Regions from separate parts of the Shewanella morhuae genome, predicted to be linked through region 1. Evidence: predicted binding sites of a transcription regulator. Region 1 holds the regulator's gene; each other region holds the start of a gene.
The links. The regulator ArgR, encoded in region 1, controls arginine synthesis, uptake and breakdown. The targets are predictions, from matches to a motif close to ANTGAATANNTATTCANT.
Positions count from the first base shown of each region.

Region 1 (3,199 bases):
TACATAGCGGTTCTACTGAGCCTACTGGCGAGGTGATGACCGATGGCGGTTATGTGAGCCTAGAGTCAGGCTTTCCTGTTGAAACGCGCCGTGAGCTCATTAAAAAAGGGCATATATTGCGTGATGCTTTAGGGGATTTTGGTGGTTATCAAGCGATTGGCTTTAATGCAGAAACTGGCGTTTACCGCGGTGCATCTGAGAGTCGTAAAGATGGTCATGCTGCAGGGTATTAGTTTAAATAAATATCATGGTGTTAGTGAGCTTTGCCTACTGTATTGGGGTAGACTCGCTAGCGAAATTTATGCGTTGCATCATTTTTCAATGAGCTTGAGCACAACAACGCTTCGTTATAGGCATTATCATTAATAAACTCGAGTAAAGTGTGCGTTAGTTAATGTCATTTTTAGGGAAAGTTGCGGATAATATTACCGAAAATGAATTTAGAACAGGGTCACAACCAAATGGATATTCAAAATATGCCGCGTGAACAGTTAGGTGTGTGTGCAGAGGGAAACTTACATAGTATCTACTTGATGTTTAATGCAAATGATAATGTGGAGTCGCAGTTACGTCCCTGCCTTGCCAACGTAGCGCAGTATATTTACGAACTGACAGATCAGTATTCTGACAGTGCATTCAATGGTTTTGTCGGTATCGGCGCTAATTACTGGGATAGCCTCTATACCGATGCCCGCCCTAAAATGTTAAGGCCTTTCCCTGCGATACAAGCTGGGAGTCTTGATGCACCTGCAATCGAATATGATTTGTATGTACATATTCGCTGTGACCGTTACGATATTCTGCATTTAGTCGCCAATGAAATTAGCCAAATGTTTGAAGATTTGGTGGAATTAGTGGACGAAGAGCGCGGCTTTAGATTTATGGATAGTCGCGATCTGACCGGTTTTGTCGATGGTACTGAAAACCCAAAGGGACGCCATCGTCAAGAAGTCACACTGGTTGGTGATGAGGATGCTGGATTTAAGGGCGGCAGTTATGTTCACGTACAAAAATATGCCCATAACTTAAGTAAGTGGAACCGCTTACCGATTAAAAAACAAGAAGATATATTCGCGCGCACTAAACAAGATAATATCGAATATGAATCCAAGGATAAGCCACTCACCAGCCATATAAAACGGGTGAATCTTAAAGATGCTGACGGAAACTCAATGGAAATCCTACGTCAGAGCATGCCCTACGGATCGCTTAAAGAGCAGGGGTTGATGTTTATTGCTTGCTGTCGTACGCCCGAACATTTTGAAAAAATGCTACACAGCATGATATTTGGTGATGGCGAAGGTAATCATGATCATTTAATGCATTTTACTAAGGCATTAACGGGTTCATCTTTCTTCGTACCCGCTTTAGATTTTATGCTGCAGTTCGATGAGTAAATTGTTGTGACTGACCAAGTTGAGTTGTAGTTGAGTTGTAAGAGTTACATTTTGATAAAGCACTTAATGCCAAGGCATTAAGTGCTTTTTTTATTCGGCATAATTGAATAAAGATTTGATGGTTTCTAAGGTGTCGGCGATATCTTGGATGCTTGATGGGCAAATAAAAATCGTATCATCACCTGCAATCGTTCCCAAAATCCCTTCTGGCTTACCGATAGAATCCAATAAGCGGGCAATCAGTTGTGCTGCGCCAGGGCTGGTTCGCACTACAATCATGGCTTGGTTATGGTCAACATCCAGCACTAAGTTTTTTAATGGGCTGCCTGCGGTTGGCACGCCTAATTCGGCGGGTAAGCAATACACCATCTCTTGTTTAGCGTTGCGAGTCCGAACGGCGCCGAACTTGCTGAGCATGCGTGATACTTTTGATTGGTTAATATTACCAAAGCCTTCAGCTTGCAAGGCGATGACGATTTCACTTTGAGAGCCAAAGCGCTCTTCTTTTAAAATCGACTTAAAAACTCTAACAAGGTCATCCTGATTCTTGGTCGTCTGCATAATATTATTATTCTTTATTCAAAAAAACAGGCCCATTTTGAATATTTTTAAACAAATTGTCAACATACAATCAAATTGGCTGAATAAACATTCACTAAGCAGCAGACTCAGCATCATTATCATCGGCTTAAAATGTGCAATCGAGTCATTGTTCTTTTGTGAGCTATCAGTTATTTCGAAATTCTTTTGTTCCACGACTAAGGGATAATTGAAATTGTTGCGACATTCCAGTAATGTGACGCACACGCAAATTAGATCCATGTCACACATATCCGAGAAATAACGGAGTTCATTATGAAAGTTGCTGTACTTGGTGCTGCTGGCGGTATCGGCCAGGCTCTTGCCTTACTGTTAAAAACTCAACTGCCTGCGGGCTCAAAGCTGTCTCTATATGATATCGCACCGGTTACTCCGGGTGTTGCGGTTGACTTGAGCCACATCCCGACCGCTGTTGAAATCAAAGGTTTTGCCGGTGAAGATCCAACGCCTGCGCTGGTAGATGCAGACGTAGTGCTGATTTCTGCTGGTGTTGCGCGTAAACCAGGCATGGATCGTTCTGATCTGTTTAACATCAACGCTGGTATCGTGCGTAACCTGATGGAAAAAGTGGCTGCGACTTGTCCTACTGCTTTAGTCGGTATTATCACCAACCCAGTTAACACCACTGTGGCTATTGCAGCCGAAGTGATGAAAAAAGCCGGTGTTTACGATAAAAACCGTCTATTTGGTATTACCACGCTGGACGTGATCCGCTCTGAAACCTTTATTGCTGAATTAAAAGGCTTAAACGTTGCTGATGTTAAAGTGAATGTGATCGGCGGCCATAGCGGCGTGACCATTTTGCCATTACTTTCTCAAGTTGAAGGCGTGACGTTCACTGATGAAGAAGTGGCAACCATGACAACTCGCATTCAAAACGCGGGTACAGAAGTGGTTGAAGCTAAAGCCGGTGGCGGCAGCGCGACATTGTCTATGGGTCAAGCGGCTTGCCGTTTCGGTCTGTCTTTGGTTCGTGGTCTGCAAGGCGAAGCTAACGTCGTTGAATGTGCTTACGTTGACGGTGGTAGTGAACACGCCCAGTTCTTCGCACAACCTGTATTGTTAGGCAAAAACGGTATTGAAAAAGTACTGCCTTACGGTGAAGTGAGTGCATTTGAAGCTAACGCCCGTGATTCTATGTTAGATACGCTGAAAGGCGATATCAAACTAGGCGTTGATTTCGTTAAATAATTATTCGAATA
Region 1 is NZ_PYSG01000002.1:3,152,434-3,155,632, reverse strand. Features, by position in the region: gene ggt (gamma-glutamyltransferase) at 1-233, shown strand, start outside; gene C9I43_RS14280 (Dyp-type peroxidase) at 462-1,397, shown strand; gene argR (transcriptional regulator ArgR) at 1,488-1,958, opposite strand; gene mdh (malate dehydrogenase) at 2,253-3,188, shown strand.

Region 2 (3,199 bases), 2.6 Mb from region 1:
AGTGGTACCGCTACGGGCTAAGCGCTCAGCTTCAGCAGTAATGCGGCGAATGGCGCTTTCTAAGCCTTCTTGTTGTTCGTAATTTAAATCCACAATATTGGCACGATAGTAAGTGCTATCTAATCCCAATAACTGATTGAAATCACTGAATAATAAAATAGGTGAGTTGAACGTCACGCGGTAAGCGTGGCCCGTTGTTTCATTAAACAGGTTCTGCTCACGGCCAATACAAGTGGTCAACGACATCACGTGTTTTTCACGTAAGGGGTCAATGGGGGGGTTAGTCACTTGAGCAAATTTTTGCCTGAAATAGTCATATAGTGAACGTGATTTTTTCGACAACACCGCCATAGGCGTATCGTCGCCCATAGAGCCCGTGGCTTCTTCGCCTTGTTTGGCGATGACCCAAATAACGTGTTCTAACTCTTCGCGGGTATAGCCAAAGAGTTTTTGATATTGCAACAAGAGTTCAGGGGTAAACTCGCCTGCACCATGTTGCTCTGAGGCCAAGTCTTCGGCGGGCGTTAAAGTTTGGCTGTTTTTTGCCATCCATTCTTTATAGGGGTGGCGACGTTTAAGGTCGTTATCAATCTCAAAGGATTGGTATAAGCGGCCGTTTAAGGTATCTAATACCAGTAGTTCACCTGGGCCAACGCGGCCTTTTTCAATGACTTCATCGGCGGAGTAATCCCAAATACCGACTTCGGAGGCTAAGGTCAAAATACGATCTTTAGTGATCACATAACGTGATGGACGCAAACCATTACGGTCAACGGCGCAAGCGGCATGGCGACCATTGGTCATTACAATACCAGCTGGGCCATCCCAGGGCTCCATGTGCATAGAGTTAAAGTCGTAAAAGGCTTTTAATTCATCATCCATTTCTGGATTACTTTGCCAAGCAGGCGGGATCAATAAACGCATGGCACGGTATAAATCCATACCACCAGATAACAACATTTCTAGCATGTTATCTAAAGAGGAAGAGTCTGAGCCTGTTTCATTCACAAAGGGCGCTGCTTGCTGCAAATCAGGTAATAGGGGGGAATTAAATTTATAGGCACGGGCGCGGGCCCATTGACGGTTACCCGTAATTGTATTGATTTCACCGTTATGGGCTAAATATCTAAACGGCTGAGCTAATGGCCATTTAGGAGAAGTATTGGTTGAGAAGCGTTGATGGAATAGACAAATAGAGCTTTTTAAACGAATGTCAGCGAGATCAGGATAAAATGCGGGTAAGTCTACTGGCATCATCAAGCCTTTATAGACAATTACTTGGCCAGATAAACTCGCGACATAGAAGTCATTGTCATCGATGATTTGTTGTTCTAAGCGACGACGAGCCATATAAAGACGGCGTTCTAAGTCTTTTTCACGCCAGCCGATTGGCGCGTTGATCAGCACTTGATAAATCTGCGGCAAGCTAGCTTTACCTATTTCGCCTAACACATCGGCATTGATAGGCACTTTGCGCCAGCCGGCAATGCTTAATGTTTCACGCTCAAGCTCACGCTCAAGTAGATGCTTAGCTTGTTCAGCTAGTTCATCATTTTGACTTAAAAACAGCATGCCTACGGCAAATTTACGACTCAAATGCCAATCATTTTCTGCGGCAATCGCTTCAAAAAACTGTACGGGTAATTGCATTAATAAACCACAGCCGTCGCCAGTGCGACCGTCGGAGGCAATGCCGCCACGGTGCTTCATGCGATCGAGTCCATGAATAGCCGTGCGCACAATACGATGGCTGGCTTCGCCATCCATCTGCGCTATCAACCCAAAACCACAATTGTCCCGCTCAAAACTGGGATGATATAAGCTCATACAAAAAAACCCCCTAGACCTCAACTAATTACGACTCGGGCAAAAGTGTAATACTTTCTATGGATATGCACCCGATTACTCAAATTATCCTGAGATTCATCAAAGGTCAAACCAAAATTTTGCATAAAAAACGATGTTTCTTCACATTTTATACATAAAGCATAATTGCATTACGTTGACGTAAAGTGTGATGGATACTATGTAACGATATGAATAAAAAGAGTTTTATAAGTAATTTAACTATTGAGGCATGAAAGAAACTCAGTGATGAATTATTTTTCATGTAGATAAAGTTATTTTTCATCAACAACTGATTGGGTAAAAATCTATGATTATTGAATTTTAATGCATGCTTGCGTGGGCGGAACTCGGTAGCTGATTACTCTATCTGAATGAGCATCCATTTATGAAAATAAAATTATGCGTAATATGAGGGCATAATTTAGTGTAAATAAACCATTATCCATTTGTTTATTAGTAACTTTTTTATTCAGCGTATTAATGTTGTGCTTATCTATTAGTCGTTTCATCTTGGTTGTTGTTAATGTTCTGATATGAAATTAGCTTGGTCTTTTGATGGGACTTAATGCATACATAAATGTCTTTAGCTGTTTGTAAGGCGTGATAGGACACTCAGCTTTAAAAGTACATTGATTGCTGTAATTGTCTCACAAGCGATGAGTGAGTCTATCGCTGGTTTGGATTAGTGGCGATTGTGTATAATTAGCTGCTTTATTGTGGGCAAGGCCGGTATTAATATCGCGAAAGAGGCTTTAGCATTTTTCTAAAACCTACTGTTATAGCTCTTATTTTATGGGCAGAATTTGTCAGTGACGAGTGACTATTCTGTTAAATGCAGCGCTTATTGGAGCTAGAATATCGCTATAAGTTGCACAGTCAATTTTAGTGAGTATTATGTGGTAAATTCTTTTTAAGCATTGAACCACTTAAGGGAGGCCTCATGGCCACAGTTGAATTAGAAGCAATACTCGATCTCAATACTCTCGAACAATACTGCAGCGCGATTGGTGCCGGTACTTTGCTCAAGAGTGTGGTGCTATTTGAGCAGCTCATGCCTGAATATGTGGGAAATCTAGTGAAAGCTAACGAGGCTGCAGACAAAGAGACTTTATGTTCAGAAGCGCATAAATTTAAAGGTGCGGCGGGTTCGGTGGGCTTAAAACGTATTCAGCAAATTGCTCAGCTATTACAACATGGCGAAGAGCCACAATGGGATGCTGAACATGGCACTTGGGTTGCGCAAATTGTTGAGCATGCGAGCGCTGATTTACAACAGCTAAAACTTTTTTTGCAGGCTAAAGCATAAATTAGATTATGCGTAGGGCGCCGCAATTACGTGAATGGTTGCGCC
Region 2 is NZ_PYSG01000002.1:542,174-545,372, forward strand. Features, by position in the region: gene gltB (glutamate synthase large subunit) at 1-1,827, opposite strand, end outside; gene C9I43_RS02905 (Hpt domain-containing protein) at 2,789-3,154, shown strand.
Region 2: the regulator ArgR is predicted to act here: its motif matches at 2,094-2,111, upstream of gltB (glutamate synthase large subunit).

Region 3 (3,199 bases), on a different contig from region 1:
ATCCGCGCGCGATAGCTGCACTTTGTAGAAGGGGACATCCAATGTGAGCCCAGAGTCAGTTAACACTAACTCCGCATGACTAGATTGATAGAATACCCAAGAAAAGCCGCCCATCATCACAAGCAGTATCCCTAAACTGGCAGATTTAGCGATATTCGGCATCTTTTTTAACCATAGCATCAGTAAGATACCGGCTAAGCCTAATAGCAAAACAAGAAAACTTAACATAGAGGTTTGGGTTAACGGGGCGAGTTCGAATACTTGGGGGCTCATCGGCAGCATCTCCTGTGCGGTTAAACCTTAATTTGCCAATAAACATCGATTATATCAACAAAAATGCCAGCGCTAATATGAGTACTAGGCAGGCATTAATAGGGCTGATTTAGAATAATCTACAGATCGAGTACGAGGATTTTTGAACGACGTTGATAGTTATATAGCTGCTTTTTCTTTTGTGGTAGCGCTTCAACATCTTCAATCATAAAGCCATGCTCTAAAAACCAGTGAATGCTACGGGTTGTTAGCGCGAATAAACGTGAATAACCCCGATTTCGCGCCTTATTGATGATGTTTTTCAACAGCAAGCTACCCCTATCAGCATCACGATAATCAGGATGCACGACTAGGCAAGCAAACTCGCCCGCATTGTCCTCTTCAAAGGGATAGAGCGCGGCGCAACCAATCACTAAACCATCGCGTTCAATCAGCATAAATTGTTCGATTTCAATCTCGAGCTGCTCACGGCTACGACGCACCAGAATGCCTTGCTCCTCCAATGGACGAATCAGGTTCAGTACGCCGCCAATATCGGCGATAGACGCACTACGCAGGCGCTCAGCGCTCTCAGTCACTATTTGCGTACCAATGCCTTCACGCGAGAACAACTCTTGCAATAAAGCACCGTCTTCGAGATAGCTGACTAAGTGACAACGTGGCACGCCATTACGGCAAGCATCAATACTTGCTTTCAAGAAAGCCATAGTGCCAACGCAAGCAGACCCTTGCTCACTCAGCTTATCCATAATGTTTTGCGCATCATTAGGCATCAATTCTGCAATCACATCGCCGTTACGATCAAGAATACCGTTTTGCGAGCTAAAACCGATCATCTTGTCAGCTTTGAGTTTGATCGCCACCTGAGTAGCAATTTCCTCAGCCGTTAAATTAAAACTCTCGCCAGTAACAGAAGCCGCAATCGGCCCCATCAACACAATACAGTGATTGTCTAACTGGCGTTTTAAGCCTTGCACATCGATACGACGCACTCTACCGCTTAAACAAAAATCGATACCGTTATCCACACCAAGCGGCTGAGCAATGACAAAATTGCCACTAACTAAGTTAATTTGTGCCCCTTGCATCGGTGTGTTGCTTAAACTCATGGATAAACGCGCTGTGATATCAAATTGCAGTGCACCCGCAACTTGTTTGATCACTTTGAGCGACTCTTCATCGGTGATACGTACGCCTTCATGGTAGATAGGCTCAATGTCGTTGTTCGCTAATGCAGCATCAATTTGCGGCCTAGCGCCATAAACCAAAACCACTTTTATCCCTAAACTGTGCAGCAAAGCGACATCATTTAAGATGGCGCGAAATTGATTTTGAGCCAAAGCTTCACCGCCAAGCATCACCACAAAGGTTTTACCTCTGTGAGCATTGACATAGGGGGCAGAGTGACGAAATCCATCAACCAGTTCAGTGGTACGCACGCGTTATATACACCTCATTTTGAGCTGGCAATGTCACGACGACATACCAGGAATGAATCGCTAACTTTTGCGTATGGTATTGCATTTTAATTCACATATAAAGAATTTATTCTCACCAAAGCACAGTTTTAATGATTTTAAATGCTTAAAACAGCACTTTTTACATTTCGCTTAACGTTTTGACTTTACCAGGCATGATTCATGCGACTTAGGTATGTAATGCAATGCCCTCAAATTGATGATTCGTCGCGAAAAAAATGCAAAAAAAAAGCCCCTTAAGTAAGGGGCTTTTCTCGAAACACTCACCAAGAATTACTTGATTTTGGCTTCTTTGTAGATAACGTGCTGGCGAATAACAGGATCAAATTTCTTGATTTCCATTTTCTCAGGCATGTTACGCTTGTTTTTTTCAGTTGTGTAGAAGTGACCAGTCTTAGCTGTAGAAACTAATTTGATCTTCTCACGATTACCTTTAGCTTTAGCCATGATCTATTATACCTTCTCGCCACGGGCACGAAGTTCAGCAACAACAACTTCGATACCTTTCTTGTCGATCAGACGGATACCTTTAGTAGATATACGTAACTGTACGAAACGCTTTTCTTCTTCTAACCAAAAACGGTGGTTTTGTAGGTTAGGCAAAAAACGACGACGGGTCGCGTTTTTTGCATGCGAACGGTTGTTACCAACCATAGGCTTCTTGCCAGTAACTTGGCATACTCTTGACATGTCAATCTTCTCCAAAAACAATTTTAACGCTCGAGCATTAATGTGCCTCGTATGGCCGTCGCCCGAGGCACAAAGAGGGCGCATTTTATACACGATCACAGAGTGAAGATCAAGTGTTAGATTAATTAATCCAGCCTCGTTCTGCAAAAGAAACTATCTCTTGATCACCTACAACCATATGGTCCAATAAGGATACGTCTATGGTTGCTAACGCATTTTTTAATCGTTCAGTTATTCGTCGGTCAGCCTGACTGGGCTCGGCAATACCAGACGGATGATTATGACAAACGATAACTGCTGCGGCCTTTTTCTCCAACACTAAGCTCACCACTTCACGTGGGTACACTGAGGCTGAGTCTATTGTACCGCGAAATAATTCGACAAACTGAATCACTCTATGCTGGCTATCTAGCAGTAAAACTGCAAACACTTCATAGGGGCGATCAGCCAATTGTCTCATTAAATAGTCCCGAGTTAAATCGGGATTTGTCAAAATTTGACCTCTTTGCAAGTTTTCTTGCGCTACACGCCGCGCTAATTCGGCCGCAGCTTGAAGCTGAGCGTATTTTACAGGTCCTACGCCCGGAAGTCGACATACCTGATTTCGAGAAGCACAAAGCAAATTTCTGAGGCCTCCAAACTCGCGAATAAGCGACCTCGCAAGGTCAACTGCATTTAATCCCGCCAAACCGTTACGCAGTAATACCGCTAATAACTCAGCATCCGACAGCTGGGCCGCCCCCTTTTGTAATAGCTTA
Region 3 is NZ_PYSG01000003.1:794,033-797,231, reverse strand. Features, by position in the region: gene C9I43_RS18170 (PH domain-containing protein) at 1-273, opposite strand, end outside; gene argA (amino-acid N-acetyltransferase) at 393-1,712, opposite strand; gene rpmG (50S ribosomal protein L33) at 2,025-2,198, opposite strand; gene rpmB (50S ribosomal protein L28) at 2,205-2,441, opposite strand; gene radC (RadC family protein) at 2,563-3,199, opposite strand, start outside.
Region 3: the regulator ArgR is predicted to act here: its motif matches at 1,791-1,808, upstream of argA (amino-acid N-acetyltransferase).